2 regions of the Streptomyces sp. NBC_01689 genome follow, and region 1 is predicted to be linked to the other one. Evidence: predicted binding sites of a transcription regulator. Region 1 holds the regulator's gene; the other holds the start of a gene.

Region 1 (10,328 bases):
ACGGCAGGACGCCCTCGCCCAACCCGGCCCGGGTGGTGATCGAGATCAGCCTGACCTCGGCCCTGGGGCACGGCTGATCCCCCCGCACGGCCGGCCCGGGACACGCGGACACCCGGATATGCGGATGCGCAGATATGCGGATACCAGGATGTTCCGCCCAAAACTGCAGCGGCGTCACCGTGTTCAGGTCACGGTGACGCCGCTGCGGGGGGAAGTACCTGCGCGATCTACTACGACGGGGGAATCGCGTCAGGCACTGCGGGGGGTGGCTGAGATGGTCCTTACATCCGGGGCTTCCGGCTCGGCCAGCTGGTGGTCACGCTGGTCGAGGTTCACAAAGATCATTCCGTACCTGATGGCACATCGCACGGGCTGCGGCGCGCCGCGCGGCCGTCGCAGACACCGGTACGCCCGTACGTCCTCTTCCTCGTCCCGGGTGACGACGACCGGCTCTCCGAACACGGTCACCATCAGCGAGTCCCCGGTGTGCGGGATCGCGGTCGCCAGGTCGATGAAGTGCCAGCCGGAGCGGTAGGCGGTAGCCATCTCGCGACGGAAGGAGCGGTCGTCGGGGGGCGTCGTCACGTCAACTCCCGGTGCCGTCATCCGCCGCCGGAGTCACCACCACGTCGTTCGCGGCTGGCGCCGGCCAGTGACTGTCCGCCAGTACGTTGTCCGTGGCCACCGCCGGCCAGTGACTGTCCGCCAGTACGTCGGCCTTCGTCCCGGAGAGGCCGCCCAGAGCTCCGAATGCCACCATGGCGGAGAAGGCGGCGACAAGCACCGAGCGAAGCATTTTGTTACGCATAGTCGGCTTCGTCCTCACTTGAAAGTCCCGTCTTCCCCCGTCGAATAAGACGATGGCTCATTCGGGCACGTCGTGGCCACATAATCGATGCATCATGTTCCTGCACGTTCAGGACCCTGGGGGGTGGACTTTTGACAACGAATCAGACCAATGCGACACATCCCCACGGTGTGACCCAGTTGTGCGAGGACGGAGGCCGTCTCTACGCGAACGCGCTGCGCACAGGACGAATCGCGCGCGAGGACGCGGAGCCGGCTCCCTGTCTGGTCGAACTGGCCCTCCTCCACCCCGATCCGGACGACCCGAACTGGCTGCGTCCGGTGCCCCCTTCGGTGGCGCTGGCCCAGCGACTCAACCCCATAGAGCGCGAGATCACCGAACGCAGGCGCCTCTCGGTCGAGTTGAGTGACGCTTTTGAGCCGTTCATGGCCCTCAGCGTCCAGGGGGTGACGCCCACCCACTCCATCACGGTGCTGGAGGGCGGCGACCGTATCAACGCGGCGCTGAACCTGGCGACCGCCCAGTGCCAGCACGAGATGCTCACCATCCAGCCGAGCGACCGCGGCTCCGAGCGCAGCCTCCTCCAGGGGCTGGAACGCGACCGGCCCCTGATCGAACGTGGTGTGAAGATCCGGACGCTGTATCAGCACACCGCCCGCTACAGTCCCGACAAACTCGCGTACGTGGCCCAGCTGTCCGACGGCAAGGTCGAGTACCGCACCATCGACGAGCTCGTGGAGCGACTCATCGTCTGCGACGAGAGCGTCGCCTTCATCCCCACCCGCGACGACCAGCAGGTCGCCCTGGAACTGCGCCACCCCGGGCTCGTCCGCTACCTGATCAAGGTCTTCGAGTTCATCTGGGGCCGCGCCGTCCCGCTCACCGCCGGCGCGCCCTACGAGACCGCCCCCGGCGGCATCACGAACATCCAGCACTCCATCGCCAAGCTCCTGGTGGAGGGCCATGTCGACGAGGCCATCGCCCGCCGTCTCGGCATGAACGTCCGTACCTGCCGGGCCCACGTCGCCAAGCTGGCCACGTCGCTCGGCAGTGGCAGCCGGGCCCAACTCGGCTATCTCATCGCACAGTCGGGGATTCTGGACCAGGAGAGCTGACCGGCAGCGGCTCCGGGGAGCGCGGCGGCCCGTCGAGGCCCGCCTGCGCGATCCGGACGCCCAGCTGCGTCCGGCTCGCCGCGCCCAGAGTCTCCGAGAGGCGCGCGATGTGCGCCCGGCAGGTCCGCACACTGATCCCCAGCCGTTCGGCGACCACCGCGTCCTGGTGCCCCTCGGCGAGCAGCGCCGCGATCGAGCGCTCCCGGTGGGTGATGCCGTCGATGCCGGTCTCCGGGAGCGGGGCGGCGAGCGGTATCGCCAGCCTCCACAGCCGCTCGAAGACCGTCACCAGGTAGGAGACCAGCGCCGGATGCCGCAGCTCCAGCGCTATCGTGCGGTCGTCGTTGGCCGGGATGAACGCCACCTTGCGGTCGAAGAGGATGAGCCGCTCCACCACCTCGTCGAGCGTCCGGGCCTCCGCCGCCCCCTCCATCATCTCCATGTAGTTGTGCAGGCCCTGGCCGTGCCGCGCCACGTGCGTGTACAGGTCCCGCATCCGCACGCCCCGCCGGCGCATCTCCAGCGCCCGGTGCAGGCCTTCCGACAGCTCGTCCTCGCGGCGGATGCCGCCCGGCTGCACGGTCAGGACCTCGTCGGTGCACGCCTCGGTGGCCTCGTCCATCGCGGCCCGGATCCTGGGCAGTCCGTCGAGGACCCGGATCGCGACGCCCTCGGCCCGCGTCTGCGTCCGGCCTCCGAGCCCGGCATACCACTCGAACGCCGTCACCGCGTCGCCCACCCGCGTCTGACTCGCGCTGACCTCCTCGTACACACCCCGGATCAGCCGCGTCATGACCTCCTGCGGCGAGGTCGGCACCAGCCATCCCATGTCGTCGGGGTCCGGGTGCAGCAGCGCCAGCTCGACCAGGCAGGGCACCGACTCCGCGTCCGCGCGCGGCACCCGTCCGCGCCGCACGGCCCGGGAGTACACCCGGTCCCCGGCGTCGCAGAGTCGGTCAGCGCCGTGCGGATGCCTGTCCGTCCCGTGCCCGGCCATCTCCCACCCCTGGCTCCAACCTCCGGCTCCAGCAACCCCCGTGAGGCGACGCTCCGCACCGTCCACGGCGGAGCACTTCCGCACCGCGGGACCGCCGGCCCGCGTCTTCCGCAGCGCAACTATGCGCGGCCCCGACCGCCATCGCAACACGGGCGCGCCCCCCGCGCGCCCCTTCTCGCCCGCATACGTCCTGACATTTCCCCACCTCCCCACGGCGCCTTGCAACAACATGACGCCGCCTTCGCGCGGTCCCGGGCGGCCGGATCGCGCGCCGCGAACGACCGGGACACGTCACGGTGTTCGGCCGGAGACCTCCCGGACACGGGCTCACGGACGGGGTCTTGCACGAGCTCTTGCACGGGCGCGGCTCGCGGACGAAGTCCTGAGTGGGCACGGCTCGCGGGCGCGGTTCGCGGACGCGGTTCGCGGGCCCGGTTCGCGAGGGCAACGGGTGCGCGAAGGCGACGGGGGCGCGAGGGGCGCGCCGGGTGTCCCGCGGCGGCCGGCCTCCGGGCCCGCCCGCGAAGCCCTCGGCGGGCCTTCAGGGACCTCCGGAGGCCATCAGGGGGCCTTGGGCCGTCCCGCCGGGAGCGGCACCCGCGACCGGGGCCGACCGCCGCGACGGCCGGCCCCAGGGCCGCCCTCGGGGGCTGTTCTCGGAGCCGGCCTGAGAACCGGCCTCAGGGCTGCCCTCAAAACCGGCCTCAGGGCCGGTCTCAGGGGGCCGCGGCCCAGCTCCTGAGCAGTGCCTCCCGCGCGGGACGCCAGGGCGTGACGCCGTCGCCCTCCGCGCTCCCCCACTCCAGCAGCCGCGTCACGTCCGCCGTGCCCTCGACGAAACGGTTCAACAGGTCCAGCGACAGTTCGTACTCGGACTGCACATAGCCCCCGACGGCCGCCGTGTACACCGTCAGCTCGGCCTTCTCCTCGTCCGTACGGACGTGCAGCTCGAACGCGGGCGGTGCCTCACCGGCACCGGTCGCCACGTCCAGGACCGTGTCCATCACGCTGTTCACCAGCCACCGGGTGCTGGAACGCACCTGCACGTCGTGCACGGTGAGCGCGCGTACGTCCCGCCACGCCCAGAAGCCCCGCCGGCCCCCGCCCACGGCCTCCACGCCCTCCGCGGTGAGCCGCACCCCTCGCCCGTGCCCCGCGGGCTCGGCGCCCACGTACACGCTCTTCTCGGTGATCCAGAACAGGCCGATCATGGCCACGGGCGCCTCCGGTACGAACGCGTCGAGCACGGTCTCCCGGTGAGAGCCCGGCCGGCCCGGGAGGGTTCACCCGGGCCGTGAGAGACGTGTGCGCGGGCGCCCCGGCCGGGACGCCCGCGCACACGTGACAGGACGGACGGCTAGTTGATGTGGGCCGCCGCGCAGGCCGCCTTGTACTTGGCGGTGCAGATCTCCGAGACCTTGTAGATCTTGTCCTGGAGGACCGTCTCCTTGATGTTCGCCTTGGTGAGGGCGACCACCGGGACGAGCTGGGAGGGGATCTTCTGGTTCGTGGGGCTGTCGACCCGGTCGCGGGTCAGCGCGTCGAACTCGATCCCGCGGCCCTGGACCTTGGCCACGGCCATCTCGGCGGCGGCGGTGGCCTCCTGCGGGTACGACTTGTAGACGCTCATGTACTGGTCGCCACCGAGGATCCGCTGCACCGCGTCGAGCTCGGCGTCCTGGCCGGTGACCGGCGGCACGTTGCTGACACCCATGGTCTTCATCGCGTCGATGACCGCGCCCGCGATGCCGTCGTTGGCGGAGTAGACACCGGCGATGTGGCTGAGACCGATGGCCTGGATCGCCTCCTCCATGTTCGCCTTGGCGTTGGCCGGGTCCCAGTCCTTGGTGTCGTACTTCCGGGCGATCTCCACCTTGCCGTCGAGCACGGACATGGCACCCGCCTTGAACTGTGCCGCGTTCGGGTCGGTGACCGCGCCGTTCATCATCACGATCTGCTTCGTTTCGGTGTTGCTGCCCATCGCCTTCAGCAGCTCCTTGGCCTGCACCTCGCCGACGAGCTCGTTGTCGAAGGAGATGTAGGCGTCGATCGGGCCCTGCGCGAGGCGGTCGTAGGCGATGACGGGGATGCCCGCGGCCTTGGCCTTGCGGACACCGCTCGCGATGGCCTTGGAGTCGACCGCGTCCACGAGGAGGACGTCGACCTTGTCGTCCACCATCTGCTGGAGCTGGGCGCTCTGCTTGCTCGCGCTCTGCTCCGCGTTCTTGTAGACCACCTGGCCCTTGCCGTGGGTCAGCGACTTGACCTGCTGCTCGATGATCGGGTAGTCGAACTTCTCGTAACGGGTGTTCGCCTTCTCGGGCAGAAGGAGACCCACCGTGAGGTCGTCGCCCTTGGTCGGGCTCGCCTTGGAGTCGCTGCCGGCGATCCCGTCCACGACCCCGCAGCCGGCGAGGAAGACGGCCGTCGCCGACGAGACCAGGGCTATGGCCGTACGACGAAGCCGGGTGTTACGAGTGTTCACATCAGGTGCCTTCCGGGCGAGGTAGCTGCTTTGCGACCCAGGTGGCTGAAAGCCAACGCGGCGATCACCTCAGCGTCAAGGAGTAACCACTTAACGAGATGGCAACAGCGTTCTGTGTTCCTCAAGTGAACACGATGGAAAGAGGGCGCACCTCCACTTCCACGCGACGCCGACGGTGCACCCGCTTCCCTCACACCCCGTCGGGGCCGCGCAACCCCCGCCCCCGACCTGGAGACTTGAAGACGGCCGAGAATCACCGCAGCTCCGGACGGTCGCACGCGACCCCGTCCCGGCCCGGCGCGGTGGCACACCTCCGACCTCAAGTGATCTGCGTCACCTTTCGGGTCGTCAGCCGGGCGCCTCGCACAACTCCGGCCGCAATGACCGAATTTGTCTGACTCGGCGGCTGACGGCCGTTCACGCGCACGGCGTCGCGCCGGACACACCGCGGAAAACGGACCGCTCCGACCGCGACGCGGAGTTGGCCGGTTCGGCACCCTCCCGCGCGTCGGCGCGGGAACGCCCGGGGCCGGTCCCGCGCCGACGCGCCGGAGGAGAGCGCCGGTCCCGCCTCGCCGCCGGTCCCGCCGTCCCCGCCGGTCCCGCCGTTCCCGTCGGCAAACGTGCCCGCGCGGAGGACCCTTTCGCGGTACGGCGGGGCCTCCCGCCCGGCGGCATGCGAAGGGGCCGGGAGGTGAACCACCTCCCGGCCCCTTCGACGGTCGAGAACTACTCCGGCGACCGCTTCGGCCGCCACACCACCAGGGCGCTGGTCTGCTGGACCTCCTGGTACGGGACCAGGTCCCGCCGGTAGGAGGCGTGCACGGCGGCCTCGCGCTGCCGCATGGTGGCCGCCGCGCCGTCCAGGGCCGACTCCAGTTCCACGACACGGGACTGCAGCGCGGCGACCTGGTTCTCCAGCTCGATGATGCGCTTGATGCCGGCCAGGTTGATGCCCTCGTCCTGCGACAACTGCTGGACGGTGCGCAGCAGTTCGATGTCGCGGGCCGAGTAGCGACGGCCGCGCCCGGGCGTGCGGTCCGGGGAGACCAGTCCGAGGCGGTCGTACTGACGCAGGGTCTGCGGGTGCAGGCCGGAGAGCTGGGCCGCCACCGAGATGACGTAGACCGGGGTCTCCTCGGTCAGTTCATAGGGGTTTCGACGACGGCCGTCCATCTGCTCAAGCTCCCTTCGCGGCCTGGAACAGCTCCGCCCGCGGGTCCTCGTCCGCGGTTGCCTCGCGATACGCCTCCAGGGCGTCACGCGCCTTGCCCGACAGGTCCGTGGGGACCGCGACCTCGACGGTGACGAGGAGGTCGCCGCGGGTGCCGTCCTTGCGGACCGCGCCCTTGCCGCGGGCCCGCATCGTACGGCCGTTGGGGGTGCCCGGGGGCAGCTTCAGGGTGACCGGGGGGCCACCCAGGGTCGGGACCCGTACCTCGCCGCCGAGCGCCGCCTCCGTGAAGGTGACGGGCACGGTGACGGTGAGGTTGTCGCCCTTGCGGCCGAAGACCGGGTGGGCGTCCACGTGGACCGTGACGTACAGGTCGCCGGCCGGGCCGCCCCGTTCGCCGGGCGCGCCCTTGCCGCGCAGCCGGATGCGCTGCGAGTCGGTGACGCCCGCCGGGATGCGGACCTGCATCGTGCGGGACGACTTGGCGCGCCCGCTGCCCGAGCACTCCAGGCAGGGGTGCTCGGCGATCAGACCGCGGCCCTTGCAGTCCGGGCAGGGGTCCGTCAGCGAGAACCCGCCGCCGGAGCCCCGCGCCACCTGGCCGGTGCCGACACAGGTCGGGCACACCCGCGGTGTGCCGTTCTTGTCGCCGGTGCCCGAGCAGGCCTTGCAGGGCGTCTGCGAGGTCATGCGCAGCGGGACGGTCGCGCCGTCCACCGCCTCGGTGAAGCTGAGCGTCACCTCGGTGTCGATGTCCTGGCCGCGCCGGGGCTGGGTCCGGGTGCCGGTGCCCGCGCCACCGCGGTTGAACAGGCCCCCGAAGACGTCACCGATGCCACCGCCGAAGCCGCCGGCCCCGCCGCCCGCACCGCCCTGGGCGCCGCCCCCGAAGAGGTCGCCCAGGTCGAAGTTGAAGTTGCCGCCACCCGCTCCGGGCCCCGGACGGAAGCCGCCGTTGCCGAAGAGGGCGCGTGCCTCGTCGTACTCCTTGCGCTTCTTGGCGTCCCCGAGGATGTCGTTCGCCTCGGAGATCTCCTTGAAGCGCTCCTCGGCCTTGGCGTTGCCCTTGTTGGCGTCCGGGTGGAACTCGCGGGCGAGCTTCCGGTACGCCTTCTTGATCTCGGCCTCGGTGGCGTCCTTGGGGACGCCGAGGACCTTGTAGTAGTCCTTCTCGATGAAGTCCTTGGTGCTCATCCCCGACGTCCCTCCTTCCTCGTCGTGTCAACGTCAGCCCTCGTCCGGGCCACCGCTCTCCTTGTCGTCGGCCGCCTCAGCCGTCGTGTCGTCGGACTTGGCGGACTGCGCGCCCGGCTGGGGCTCGGCGACGGCCACCCGCGCGGGGCGGATGGTGCGCTCGCCGAAGCGATACCCGGGCTGCAGAATCGCCACGCACGTCGTCTCCGTGACGTCCGGCGCGTACGAGTGCATGAGGGCTTCGTGGATCATCGGGTCGAAGGGCTCGCCCTCCTTGCCGAACTGCTGAAGCCCCATCTTCGCCGCGACGGTCTCCAGCGACTCGGCCACCGACTTGAAACCGCCGACCAGTTCACCGTGTTCCCGCGCGCGGCCGATGTCGTCGAGGACGGGCAGGAGCTCGGTCAGGAGGTTCGCGATGGCGATCTCCTTGACCGCGATCCGGTCGCGCTCGACCCGGCGGCGGTAGTTCTGGTACTCGGCCTGGAGCCGCTGGAGGTCCGCGGTGCGCTCACCGAGCGCCGTGCGTACCTGGTCCAGCTGGGCCGTCAGACCGGCGGTCTGTGCTGCGGCTGATGCGTCCCCGGCCGGGGACGCCCCCTCCGCGGAGGGGGCGTCCTTCGGCTCGGCGTCGTCAGGGGTGGCGCCGGAGGGGACGTCAGGCTTCTCTTCGAAACCCGGGGTCTCCTCCGTCACGCGGCACCGTCCTTGCGGTCCTCGTCGACGATCTCGGCGTCCACGACGTCGTCGTCGGCCCTGGCCTGGTCGGCACCGGCGGCACCCTCGGCGCCACCCGCCTGCGCGGCCTGCGCGTCGGCGTACATGGCCTGGCCCAGCTTCTGCGAGACGGCGGCGACCTTCTCGGTGGCCGTACGGATCTCGGCGGTGTCCTCGCCCTTGAGCGCGGCCTTCAGCTCCTCGACGGACGCCTCGACCTCGGTCTTGACGTCACCGGGGACCTTGTCCTCGTTGTCCTTGAGGAACTTCTCCGTCTGGTAGACGAGCTGCTCGCCCTGGTTGCGGGACTCGGCGGCCTCGCGGCGGGCGTGGTCCTCCTCCGCGTACTTCTCGGCCTCTTCGCGCATCCGGTTGACCTCGTCCTTCGGCAGCGAGGAGCCACCGGTGACGGTCATCTTCTGCTCCTTGCCCGTGCCCAGGTCCTTCGCGGTCACGTGCATGATGCCGTTGGCGTCGATGTCGAAGGCGACCTCGATCTGCGGGACGCCGCGGGGCGCCGGCGGCAGACCGGTCAGCTCGAACATCCCGAGCTTCTTGTTGTACGCCGCGATCTCGCGCTCGCCCTGGTAGACCTGGATCTGCACGGACGGCTGGTTGTCCTCGGCGGTGGTGAAGATCTCGGACCGCTTGGTCGGGATCGTCGTGTTCCGCTCGATGAGCTTCGTCATGATGCCGCCCTTGGTCTCGATGCCCAGGGACAGCGGGGTCACGTCGAGGAGCAGGACGTCCTTGACCTCGCCCTTGAGGACACCGGCCTGGAGCGCGGCGCCGATGGCGACGACCTCGTCCGGGTTGACGCCCTTGTTGGCCTCGTTGCCGCCGGTCAGCTCCTTGACGAGCTCGGCGACGGCCGGCATACGGGTGGAGCCACCGACGAGAACGACGTGGTCGATCTCGGACAGGTTGATGCCCGCGTCCTTGATGACGTTGTGGAACGGCGTCTTGCAGCGCTCCAGAAGGTCGGCGGTGAGCTGCTGGAACTGGGCGCGCGTGAGCTTCTCGTCCAGGTGCAGCGGGCCCTCGGCGGAGGCCGTGATGTAGGGCAGGTTGATCGAGGTCTCGGTGGACGAGGACAGCTCGATCTTGGCCTTCTCCGCGGCCTCGCGGAGACGCTGGAGAGCCATCTTGTCCTTGGCGAGGTCCACGCCGTGGCCGGACTTGAACTGCTGCACCAGGTAGTCGACGACCCGCTGGTCCCAGTCGTCACCACCGAGGTGGTTGTCGCCGTTCGTGGCCTTCACCTCGACGACGCCGTCGCCGATCTCCAGGAGGGACACGTCGAAGGTGCCGCCACCGAGGTCGAAGACGAGGATCGTCTGGTCGTCCTTGTCCAGGCCGTACGCGAGCGCGGCGGCCGTGGGCTCGTTGACGATGCGCAGGACGTTCAGGCCCGCGATCTCGCCGGCCTCCTTCGTCGCCTGACGCTCGGAGTCGTTGAAGTACGCCGGGACGGTGATGACCGCGTCCGTGACCTTCTCGCCCAGGTACGCCTCGGCGTCGCGCTTCAGCTTCTGCAGGATGAAGGCGCTCATCTGCTGCGGGTTGAAGTGCTTCCCGTCGAGCTCGATCTTCCAGTCCGTACCCATGTGACGCTTCACCGAGCGGATGGTCCGGTCCACGTTCGTGACCGCCTGGCGCTTGGCGACCTCGCCGACGAGCACCTCACCGTTCTTGGCGAAGGCGACGACGGACGGCGTGGTCCTGGCACCCTCGGCGTTGGTGATGACGGTGGGCTCGCCGCCCTCCAGAACGCTGACGACGGAGTTAGTCGTGCCCAGGTCGATGCCGACCGCACGTGCCATTTCGATTCCTCCAGC
Region 2 (10,328 bases), 1.1 Mb from region 1:
TGCCGGTGGGCAGTGGTCCCGCATCATCTGACCCGCCACCCGAAGGAGTGAACCCCGGACGGGAGTTGGCGGGCAAGTTCCTCTGGCGCGTGCGCCCCCCTTGCGCGGCGGGCCGGTTGGACGTGGGCGAGCGCCTTTGGCAGTATTCGCCGCCACGCGTTCCCGGAGTCGATCATTCCATGCCAAACCAGGCGGCTGAGCTGCTGGTCCGTACCCGTTCGGCGCCCGTTGCCAGCCTTTCGTGGGCCTTGTGAAGAGCTCGTGCAGACTGGCTGGATGCGCACCGAACTCGTTTCCGAACCGGGCGACCCGGGCCGCCCCAATGAGGACTTCGCATCGGTCGGACTTCCGGCCTCGGGACAGGGGGGTTCACTGGTCCTCCTCGACGGCGTCACACCACCGCCGGACGACGACGGATGTCTTCATTCCGTGGCCTGGTTCTCGGCACGGCTCGGCGGATCACTGGCCGAACTGTCCCTTTCCCGCCGGGATCTGCCCCTGACGGAGATCCTTTCCCGGGCGATCCGGCGCACCGCCGAGGCCCACGCCGGGTCCTGTGACCTTTCTCACCCGCGCACGCCACAGGCAACCGTGGTGGTCGCGCGGTGGTCCGCCGACCTGGTCGAGTACCTGGTCCTGTCGGACTCGGCCCTGCTGGTGGAGTCCCCCACCGGGGAGGTGACCGCGGTCCTGGACAACCGTCTCGACCTCGTCCCGCGCGCCTGGCTCGCCACGGACGCGATAGCCGACACGACGGCCCGCAACAAGGAGGGCGGCTTCTTCACGGCGGCCGCGGACCCGTCGGTGGCGGCACGGGCCGTGACGGGTGTGCTGCCGCGTGCGGAGGTCCGCGCGCTGGCCGCTCTCACGGACGGCGCGACCCGCTGGGTCGAGAAGTTCGAGGAGGGCGGCTGGGGCGACCTGTTCACGCTCGTCCGCAAGGAGGGCGCGCAGTCCCTCGTCGACCGCGTACGGAATCTGGAGCGCGAGGACGCGGAGCGCCGGGTCCGCCTGCGCCGGAGCAAGACGCACGACGACGCGACGGTGGTCTTCGCGGAGTTCTGAACGGGGGCGGCGCGCACGCGGGCGGGAGCGCGCTCGGGCGCGCCCCCGCCGTCCGACGTGACGGTGGCGCGGCGGGAGGGGACCCGCCGGCCTGCCTCGGCCAGGGGCGGGCGCACCCGGCCGTTCGTGATGTCGGCCGACCGGTGCCGCGAGGCTGCGGATGGTGCCACTCAGGCGCGCGCCCGTGCCACCCGGCGTGCGGCACACGGCGCGACGGGGAGCGAGCACGCTTCTCCGGACAGGGCGCGCCCAGGCCGGGGACAGAGCCCGGCAGGGACCGTCGGGGCGCACTCGGCCGGTCTCGGACCGACACCGACCACGAGCACACGGGCCGCGGCACGCAGCGTCCGCGCGACCCGAGACCCGCGCGGCTCATGCAGGGCACTCCCCCGGGCGTACGCACAGACCGGCACAGGCCGACGGTGCCCACCCGGCCGGTCTCGGACCGACACCGACCACGAGCACACGGGCCGCCGCACGCAGCGTCCGCGCGACCCGGTACCCGAGACCCGTGCGGCTCATACGGGCACGCCCCGGACGCACGGGCGCCGGGCGCACGGGCGCCGGGCGCACGGGCGGACGGATCGCACCGGGCCGGTCACGGGCCCGCGCGGGTCACGTGGATCCCGGCCCCGGGTTACGGCACGGCGGGGGCCCGTCCCGTCGTACGGCGTGGGCCGCCGGGTGCGGACGGCGCGGACGCCCCGCCCCCGTGGCGGGCGGCCACGCGGGCCCCCGGTCCGCCCGCGGAGCGGCCCGTCACTTCTCCATGCCCTGGTTCAGCTGGTGCAGCAGCCGGGCGAGTTCGGCGACCTCGTGCGGGTCCCAGCCCGCGAGTTCGCGGACGTACCGTGCGCGTCGCGCCTCCCGGACCCGGCGGAAGCGGTCCCGGCCCCCCTCGGTGAGATGGACGAGCCAGGCGCGCCCGTCGGCCGGGTCGGGTTCGCGGGCGACGAGGCCCAGTTCCTCCAGGGCCCGCAGCTGACGGGACATCGTGGCCTTGCCGACGCCGATGTAGGCGGCCAGTTCCGTGGCGCGCTGCCGGCCGCACTCCTCCAGACGGAAGAGGAGTCCGTAGGCCGACGACTCCAGATCCGGGTGGACCTCGCGGGCCATCTCGCCGGAACTGGCCCGGGCACGGCGCAGGAAGACGGTCAACTCCCGTTCGAGTGCCGGGAATTCCTGGTCCACCCCATGGTCCGACGCGTCGGATCCGACACGGCGTCCGTCGCCGTTTGCGCCCTCGTGCACGTCAGCACCCCTGACCCGGTTTCCCGATCCTGAAAGTTTCTGCCGAAAGTCGGCGTTTCCGCAGCTCCGCCAGTATTTCGCAGGCGCGGTCCGACGGCAGCCTCCGGCCCCCTCCCGCGGCCCTCCCCGGGCCTTCCCAGGGCTTCCCAGGGCTTCCCAGGGCTTCCCAGGGCTTCCCCGGAGCTTCCCGGCGGCCTTCCGCGAGCCGGCTCCATGGACGGACAAATACTGGCATGCGCACACCATCACAGGATCGCCGGGACCCCGCCCCACGGCCGGCGGGCGCGATCCCGCCGTCCCCGGCGCCCGCCCGGGACAGGGGAAGGCCCGGGCTCCCTCACGGGCCCGGGCCTTCCCCGTCCGGACGGACCGGCGGCGTCCGTCACGCCGCCACCGGCACCTCCGGGGTCGCGCCGCTGGTCGCCGGGGTCAGCGCCAGCTCCAGCACCTGCCGTACGTCCGTGACGGCGTGGACGTCGAGCTTCTCCAGGACCTCCGCGGGGACGTCGTCCAGGTCGGGCTCGTTGCGCTTCGGGATGACGACCGTCGTCACCCCGGCCCGGTGGGCGGCCAGCAGCTTCTGCTTGACGCCGCCGATCGGCAGCACCCGGCCGGTCAGCGAGACCTCACCGGTCATGGCCACGTCGGTGCGCACGGGCCGTCCGCTGAGCAGCGACGCGAGAGCCGTCGTCATGGTCACGCCCGCGCTCGGACCGTCCTTGGGAACGGCGCCCGCCGGGAAGTGGATGTGCACGCCCCGGTCCTTCAGGTCGCCCACCGGCAGTTCCAGCTCGGCTCCGTGCGACCGCAGGAAGCTCAGCGCGATCTGCGCCGACTCCTTCATCACGTCACCCAGCTGGCCGGTCAGGGTCAGCCCCGCCGCGCCCGTCTCCGGATCGGCGAGCGACGCCTCCACGTAGAGGACGTCACCGCCCGCTCCCGTGACGGCCAGACCGGTGGCGACACCGGGCACCGCGGTACGGCGCTCGGCCGGGTCCTGGGCGGACTCGGGCACGTGGTGCGGACGCCCGATGAGCCCGCGCAGATCGGTGTCGGTCACCGTGAACGGCAGTTCCCGCTCACCCAGCTCGTGCTGCGCCGCGATCTTGCGCAGCAGCCGGGCGACACCCCGCTCGAGGTTGCGGACGCCCGCCTCCCGGGTGTACTCCCCGGCGAGCTTGCGCAGCGCGCTCTCGTCGAGCGTGACCTCGTCCTTCGCCAGACCCGCCCGCTCCAGCTGGCGCGGCAGCAGGTGGTCCCGGGCGATGACGACCTTCTCGTCCTCCGTGTAGCCGTCGAGCCTGACCAGCTCCATACGGTCGAGCAGGGCCTCCGGGATGGCTTCGAGCACGTTGGCCGTCGCCAGGAACACCACGTCGCTGAGGTCGAGTTCGACCTCCAGGTAGTGGTCCCGGAAGGTGTGGTTCTGCGCGGGGTCGAGGACCTCCAGCAGGGCCGCGGCCGGGTCGCCCCGGAAGTCGGAGCCCACCTTGTCGATCTCGTCCAGCAGGACCACCGGGTTCATCGACCCGGCCTCCTTGATGGCGCGCACGATACGGCCGGGCAGGGCACCGACGTACGTACGCCGGTGACCGCGGATCTCCGCCTCGTCCCGGACACCGCCGAGGGCGACCCGGACGAACTTCCGGCCCATCGCGTGCGCGACGGACTCGCCGAGCGAGGTCTTGCCGACACCGGGCGGCCCGACCAGCGCGAGCACGGCACCGCCGCGCCGCCCGCCGACCACGCCGAGCCCGCGCTCGGAGCGGCGCTTGCGCACCGCGAGGTACTCGGTGATGCGTTCCTTCACGTCGTCGAGTCCGGCGTGCTCGGCGTCCAGGACGGCCTTGGCGCCCTGGATGTCGTACGCGCCGGTGTCGTCGGTCCGCTCGTTCCACGGCAGTTCCAGCACCGTGTCGAGCCAGGTCCGGATCCAGGAGCCCTCGGGCGACTGGTCACTGGACCGCTCCAGCTTGTCGACCTCCTTGAGCGCGGCCTCGCGGACGTTCTCGGGAAGGTCGGCGGCCTCGACGCGGGCGCGGTAGTCGTCGGACTCCTCGCCCTCCTTGGCGTCGCCGTTCAGCTCGCGCAGCTCCTTGCGGACGGCCTCCAGCTGGCGCCGCAGCAGGAACTCGCGCTGCTGCTTGTCGACGCCCTCCTGGACGTCCTTGGCGATGGACTCGGCGACATCCTGCTCGGCGAGGTGCTCACGCAGCTGCTCGGTGGCGAGCTTCAGCCGGGCCACCGGGTCGGCGGTCTCCAGCAGCGTGACCTTCTGCTCGGTGCTGAGGAAGGGGGAGTATCCGGAGTTGTCGGCCAGCGCGGACACGTCGTCGATGGCCTGTACCCGGTCCACGACCTGCCAGGCGGCGCGCTTGCGCAGCCAGCTGGTGGCGAGGGCCTTGTACTCCTTGACCAGCTCGGTGACGTGACCGGGCAGCGGGTCGGGCACGGTCTCGTCGATCCGGGTGCCCTCGACCCAGAGCGCGGCACCCGGACCGGTCGTCCCGGCGCCGATCTTCACGCGTCCACGGCCGCGGATCAGCGCGCCCGGGTCGCCGTCGGCCAGTCGGCCGACCTGCTCGACGGTGCCGAGCACACCGGTGCCCGGGTACGCCCCGTCGATGCGTGGCACCAGCAGGACCCGCGGCTTGCCGGGCTCCGACCGCGCGGCGGCCTGGGCGGCCTCCACGGCGGCGCGTACATCGGCGTCGTTCAGGTCCAGCGGAACCACCATGCCGGGCAGCACAACCTCGTCGTCGAGCGGCAGCACGGGCAGAGTGAGCGTTGTGGACGTCGAAGCCATGATCTTCCCTTCGGCATGCAAGTTGAGTTACACCGACTCAATGCACGTGAGTCCCCGATTGTTCCCCCGAGCCTGTTCGCTCTGGGCGATCACTCCGCCACTCGTCAGGGCGGGACACGTCCCCACAGGTCAGAGCGGTTCGCACGGGGTGAGACGGTCGGCGCGACCGCGTCCCTCCGGGCGTCTACGGGAGGAACCAGCGGACGACGCCCGCTGTTCCCGGAGACCCGCACGACGCCCCCGAGTCCCCCGAGGCCCCTGCACGGCGGCCCCCGGCGCCACTGACGACACCCCGGGACCCGGCCCCCGGGGCCCGGCGCGGCTCGGTCACGAGGACCGAGGGACCTGGACGGCGGCGGTCCCGGCCGCCTGGCCCGGGGTCCGGACACCGGGGTCCCTCTCCCGGCGGCCCCCGGTTGCCCCACCGCGCCCGCCGCGCCCGCCGGGACCGCCGGGACCTCCGGGACCTCCGGGTCCGGACCGTTGCCGGCGGCGCACGAGCGGCCAGGTCGACACACCGATCGCCAGGGACAGCAGGTGCCCCCAGTCCGTCAACGGATCCGTGAACGCGATCAGGTCGCCGACCAGCACCGCCGCGAAGCCGATCAGCACCGGCCAGCGCAGCCACGGGCCCAGCAGCCCGGCGAGCGCGCCGACGCTCGCGGCGACGCCGAAACTGATGCCGTAGTCGAGACGGTGCAGGGAACTGCCGGGCAGGTGTCCCGTCAGCACCGACAGCCCCACGGGCACCTCGGTGGCGAGCGTGGCCACGACGTGCCCGAGGAGGAAGACACCCGCCGTCCGCAGCCCTCCCGCCCGCCGCTCGAGCGCCGTCAGCACGAGCACGAACCCGGCGGCGTACATCGACGCGAAGCCGCCCGCGATCCACAGGGCGCTGGCCAGCAGCACCAGCACCGGATGGCGTACGAGGTGCGCCACGTCCGTGCTGGAGCCCTGCTGCAGGGCGTGGACGAGGGAGGGGGGCGCGTGGCCGGCGGTCGTCGAGACGACGGCGAGCAGGGCCGCGTACCCGAAGGTGAAGGGCGTACCGGTGGGGGTGGGGAGCAGTCGCCACGCCCGCGGCGCACGCGACCGGGCCGGAGCGAGCGCGCGGGCGAGCGCACGGGCGAGCGCACGGGCGAGCGCACGGGGGCGGGAGACGGGAGGACGGGGCACGGACGGCTCCGGGGCCGCTTCGCCCCGCTGCCGCGGCATGCCCTCCAGCACGGACGCGCCCGCTTCCGCGTCCTCGGGTTCCCGCGGGTCGCCCGGCGTCTCCGGCGTCGCGTCGGACGGGGAGGCCGTGGCCGCCGCGGTCGTGCTCCGGTCCAAGGGGATGGGCTCCTTCCGTCCCCGCCCACCCTTGGGTGTCCCGCGCGTCACTGTCTATGACCGACGCCACCCGCGGGGCGATTCACAGCGAACCGACATCCGGCGACGCCGCCCCCGCCCCGTCGCACGCCCGCACCGGTCGCCGCAGGCCTGCCGTATGTAAGGAGGGAAAGACGAAGGAGAGAGGCGGGGGAGCGGCAAGGGGGAGGTGCAAGGGGGGACCAGGAAGTACAGGAGGAACACGAGGAACAGGAAGGAGGGGAGCGAGCAGCGGGCAGGGGGAAAGGGAAGGGCTGCCGGCCCCCTCACGCGCGACCGGCTCCCCGCCGTGCCGGCGGTCCGCGCACCGGGGATCACCCCGTCCGCCCGTCCGGGCGGAAGTGCCAGGATGGCGGTCATGACGGCTCCGTACGACATCCCCGTAGTCATCGACCGCAGGGAAGGCCCGTACGGCGAGGTCGTGTTGCGGCGCCACGGAGCACTGCTGCAGATCATCGCCAACGGGTGCTTCCTCATGGACACCTCGGACGGCCGCTCGGAGCGGCTGCTCGTCGACGCCGCGTACGACGCCCTCGACGGACGCCCGGAGCCGGACGTGCTGATCGGCGGACTCGGTGTCGGGTTCTCGCTCGCCCACGCGGCCGCCGACCCCCGGTGGGGACGCATCACCGTCGTCGAACGTGAGCCGGCCATCGTCGGCTGGCACCGTGCCGGTCCGCTGGCCGCGCTCTCCGCACCGGCGTTCGCCGATCCGCGCACCGAGGTCGTGGAGGCCGACCTGTGCGCTCACCTGCGTGAGACATCCGCCACGTACGACGCGCTCTGCCTGGACATCGACAACGGCCCCGACTGGACCGTCACCGAGGACAACGACAGCCTGTACGGACCGGCCGGACTCGCCGACTGCGCGCGGGTGTTGAGGCCCGGCGGGGTGCTCGCCGTGTGGTCGGCCCAGCCCTCTCCGGAATTTGAAGGAACCTTGCGGAATGCCGGATTCCGACAGGTGCGTACCGAAGAGATCCCCGTTGCCCGGGGCGTTCCGGACGTCGTCCACCTCGCGACAGGGCCTGGATAGCCGAGCGCGGTCGACTGCCCTTACGCTGCTCCCCTGGCGCGGATCATTCAAGCGTCAAGCGCAGTCATGGGATCACCCCACGGATTCCGGAAAGCACACATCAGGGGCGGGCGATGGAGCAGACCCACACATCCCACAACGGCACGGCGGCGACGCAGGGCGCTCAGCGCCGGGTGCTGGTGGTCGAGGACGACCCGACGATCGTCGACGCCATCGCGGCCCGTCTGCGGGCCGAGGGGTTCCTCGTGCAAACCGCGGGCGACGGTCCGGCCGCCGTCGACACGGCGGAGGCCTGGCAGCCCGACCTGCTGATCCTCGACATCATGCTGCCCGGCTTCGACGGCCTGGAGGTGTGCCGGCGGGTCCAGGCCCAGCGCCCGGTGCCGGTGCTGATGCTCACCGCGCGCGACGACGAGACCGACATGCTGGTCGGGCTCGGCGTGGGCGCCGACGACTACATGACGAAGCCGTTCTCGATGCGCGAGCTGGCCGCGCGCGTGCACGTCCTGCTGCGGCGGGTCGAGCGGGCCGTGGTGGCGGCCTCGACGCCGCGCAGCGGCATACTGCGCCTCGGCGAGCTGGAGATCGACCACGCCCAGCGCCGGGTGCGGGTGCGTTCGGAGGACGTGCACCTCACCCCCACCGAGTTCGACCTGCTGGTGTGCCTGGCCAACACGCCGCGCGCGGTACTCTCCCGCGAGCAGTTGCTGGCCGAGGTCTGGGACTGGGCGGACGCTTCGGGAACCCGGACCGTGGACAGCCACATCAAGGCGCTGCGCCGGAAGATCGGCGCCGAGCGCATCCGCACCGTGCACGGTGTGGGCTATGCGCTGGAGACCCCGACTCCCTGAGCGGGGTCCTCGCGAGGACCTGTCGGAGGGGGCTGATCTCATGAGCGGACCGGGAGAGCGCGGGAACACCGGGCCCTGGGGCTCCGTGCGCCCCTTCTCGATCAAGACCAAGCTGGGCACGCTGGTCGTGGTCTCGGTCTTCATCACCACCGGCCTGCTGATGATCGCCGTGCGCACCGAGACGGAACTGCGCTTCATCACGGTCTTCTCGATGATCGCCACCCTGCTGATCACCCAGTTCGTCGCGCATTCGCTCACCGCGCCGCTGGACGAGATGAACACGGTCGCCCGGTCCATCTCGCACGGCGACTACACGCGCCGGGTCAGCGACAGCCGCCGGGACGAGCTGGGCGACCTCGCCCAGACGATCAACCTCATGGCCGACGAGCTGGAGGCCCAGGACCGCCAGCGCAAGGAACTCGTGGCGAACGTCTCCCACGAGCTGCGCACCCCGATCGCGGCCCTGCGCGCGGTCCTGGAGAACGTCGTGGACGGCGTCTCCGCCGCCGACCCCGAGACCATGCGTACGGCCCTGAAGCAGACGGAGCGGCTGGGGCGGCTGGTCGAGACCCTGCTGGACCTCTCCCGGCTCGACAACGGCGTCGTACCGCTGCGCAAGCGCCGTTTCGAGGTGTGGCCCTACCTGTCGGGCGTCCTGAAGGAGGCCAACATGGTCGCCTCCGCGCGCGGGGGCCTCGCCTCGGGCTCCGGCAGCCACACCCGCACCGACGTCCATCTGCACCTCGACGTCTCCCCGCCGGAGCTGACCGCGCACGCCGACCCGGAGCGGATCCACCAGGTCGTCGCCAACCTCATCGACAACGCGGTCAAGCACAGCCCGCCGCACGGCCGGGTCACCGTGAAGGCCCGTCGCGGCGACCTTCCCGAGTCGCTGGCCCTGGAGGTCCTGGACGAGGGCCCCGGCATCCCCCAGTCGGAGTGGCACCGCGTCTTCGAGCGCTTCAACCGCGGCGGGGTGCCCGCGCCGCACGGGCCCGGCAGCGACGGCGGCACGGGTCTGGGGCTCGCCATCGCCCGCTGGGCGGTCGATCTGCACGGCGGCCGGATCGGCGTGGCCGAATCCCAGCGGGGCTGCCGGATCCAGGTCACCCTTCCGGGCCTTCCTTCTCTGCCAAGTTGACGTAAAGTTCGAACCGGAGCCACAAGATCCATCCGTGCCCGCCGCTCGTGGACACGTGTGATCAGGCACAGGGCCGCGTGAGTCGTGCCGCGACCCCGGATCGACGTACCCACTCCGGTCCGGAACCCCGCTTGTTTCCCGCCATTTCCCTCACCGAAACACGCTTTCCGATGTGACTTGCGCGACGTTGGACGGGCCCGGCCTGACCTTCCCGGCCAGGGAGGCGTAGCCTTTATTCCCGCTGTCCATCACCTTGTGAAGCGGAAGAGGGCGGTTGCCGCCGTGTCGCCACAGTCCCCCAGTAACTCGAGCACTTCGACCGAAGACCAAGCCGGGAAGAACCCCGCCGCTGCGTTCGGTCCCAATGAGTGGCTCGTCGACGAGATCTATCAGCAGTACCTCCAGGACCCGAATTCGGTAGACCGAGCCTGGTGGGACTTCTTCGCCGACTACAAGCCAGGGGCCCCGGCCGCCTCGGCTCCGGCGGGTACTGCGGCCGCGGGGGCCGCAGGGACCACCACCACGCCGGCCGCGACCGCGTCTGCCGCTCCGGCAGCCCCTGCCGCGCCCGCGGCGCCCAGGACCCCGGCCCAGGCCGCTCCTGCGGCCCCTGCGGCCCCGGCGCCCGCCCCGGCCGCCGCTCCCCCGGCGCCGAAGCCCGCCGCCGCCCCGGCGCCCGCGAAGGCCGCTCCGGCCGCCGCGCAGCCGAAGGCGGCGCCCGCGGCCGAGGCTCCGGCCGGTCCCGAGTTCGTGACGCTGCGCGGCCCCGCCGCCGCGGTCGCGAAGAACATGAACGCCTCGATCGAG

What was found. Region 1 encodes HspR, which represses chaperone genes until heat shock. Its sites were predicted from a motif close to TTGAGNNNNNNNNNCTCAA; they were not measured.
Region 2: a site for HspR is predicted at 5,145-5,163, ahead of lon (endopeptidase La). Genes of this name have one in related genera too.

What each region holds. Positions count from the first base shown of each region.
Region 1 is NZ_CP109592.1:4,849,854-4,860,181, forward strand. It holds gene OG776_RS20540 (pyridoxamine 5'-phosphate oxidase family protein) at 1-77, shown strand, start outside; gene OG776_RS20545 ((2Fe-2S)-binding protein) at 250-546, opposite strand; gene OG776_RS20550 (hypothetical protein) at 587-784, opposite strand; gene OG776_RS20555 (helix-turn-helix transcriptional regulator) at 940-1,923, shown strand; gene OG776_RS20560 (helix-turn-helix transcriptional regulator) at 1,886-2,920, opposite strand; gene OG776_RS20565 (hypothetical protein) at 3,637-4,167, opposite strand; gene OG776_RS20570 (substrate-binding domain-containing protein) at 4,278-5,405, opposite strand; gene OG776_RS20575 (heat shock protein transcriptional repressor HspR) at 6,135-6,581, opposite strand; gene dnaJ (molecular chaperone DnaJ) at 6,586-7,773, opposite strand; gene grpE (nucleotide exchange factor GrpE) at 7,807-8,469, opposite strand; gene dnaK (molecular chaperone DnaK) at 8,466-10,313, opposite strand.
Region 2 is NZ_CP109592.1:3,799,298-3,809,625, forward strand. It holds gene OG776_RS15950 (protein phosphatase 2C domain-containing protein) at 277-1,065, shown strand; gene OG776_RS15955 (MarR family winged helix-turn-helix transcriptional regulator) at 1,825-2,316, opposite strand; gene lon (endopeptidase La) at 2,699-5,122, opposite strand; gene OG776_RS15965 (rhomboid-like protein) at 5,450-6,454, opposite strand; gene OG776_RS15970 (spermidine synthase) at 6,852-7,529, shown strand; gene OG776_RS15975 (response regulator transcription factor) at 7,643-8,380, shown strand; gene OG776_RS15980 (HAMP domain-containing sensor histidine kinase) at 8,421-9,521, shown strand; gene OG776_RS15985 (multifunctional oxoglutarate decarboxylase/oxoglutarate dehydrogenase thiamine pyrophosphate-binding subunit/dihydrolipoyllysine-residue succinyltransferase subunit) at 9,804-10,328, shown strand, end outside.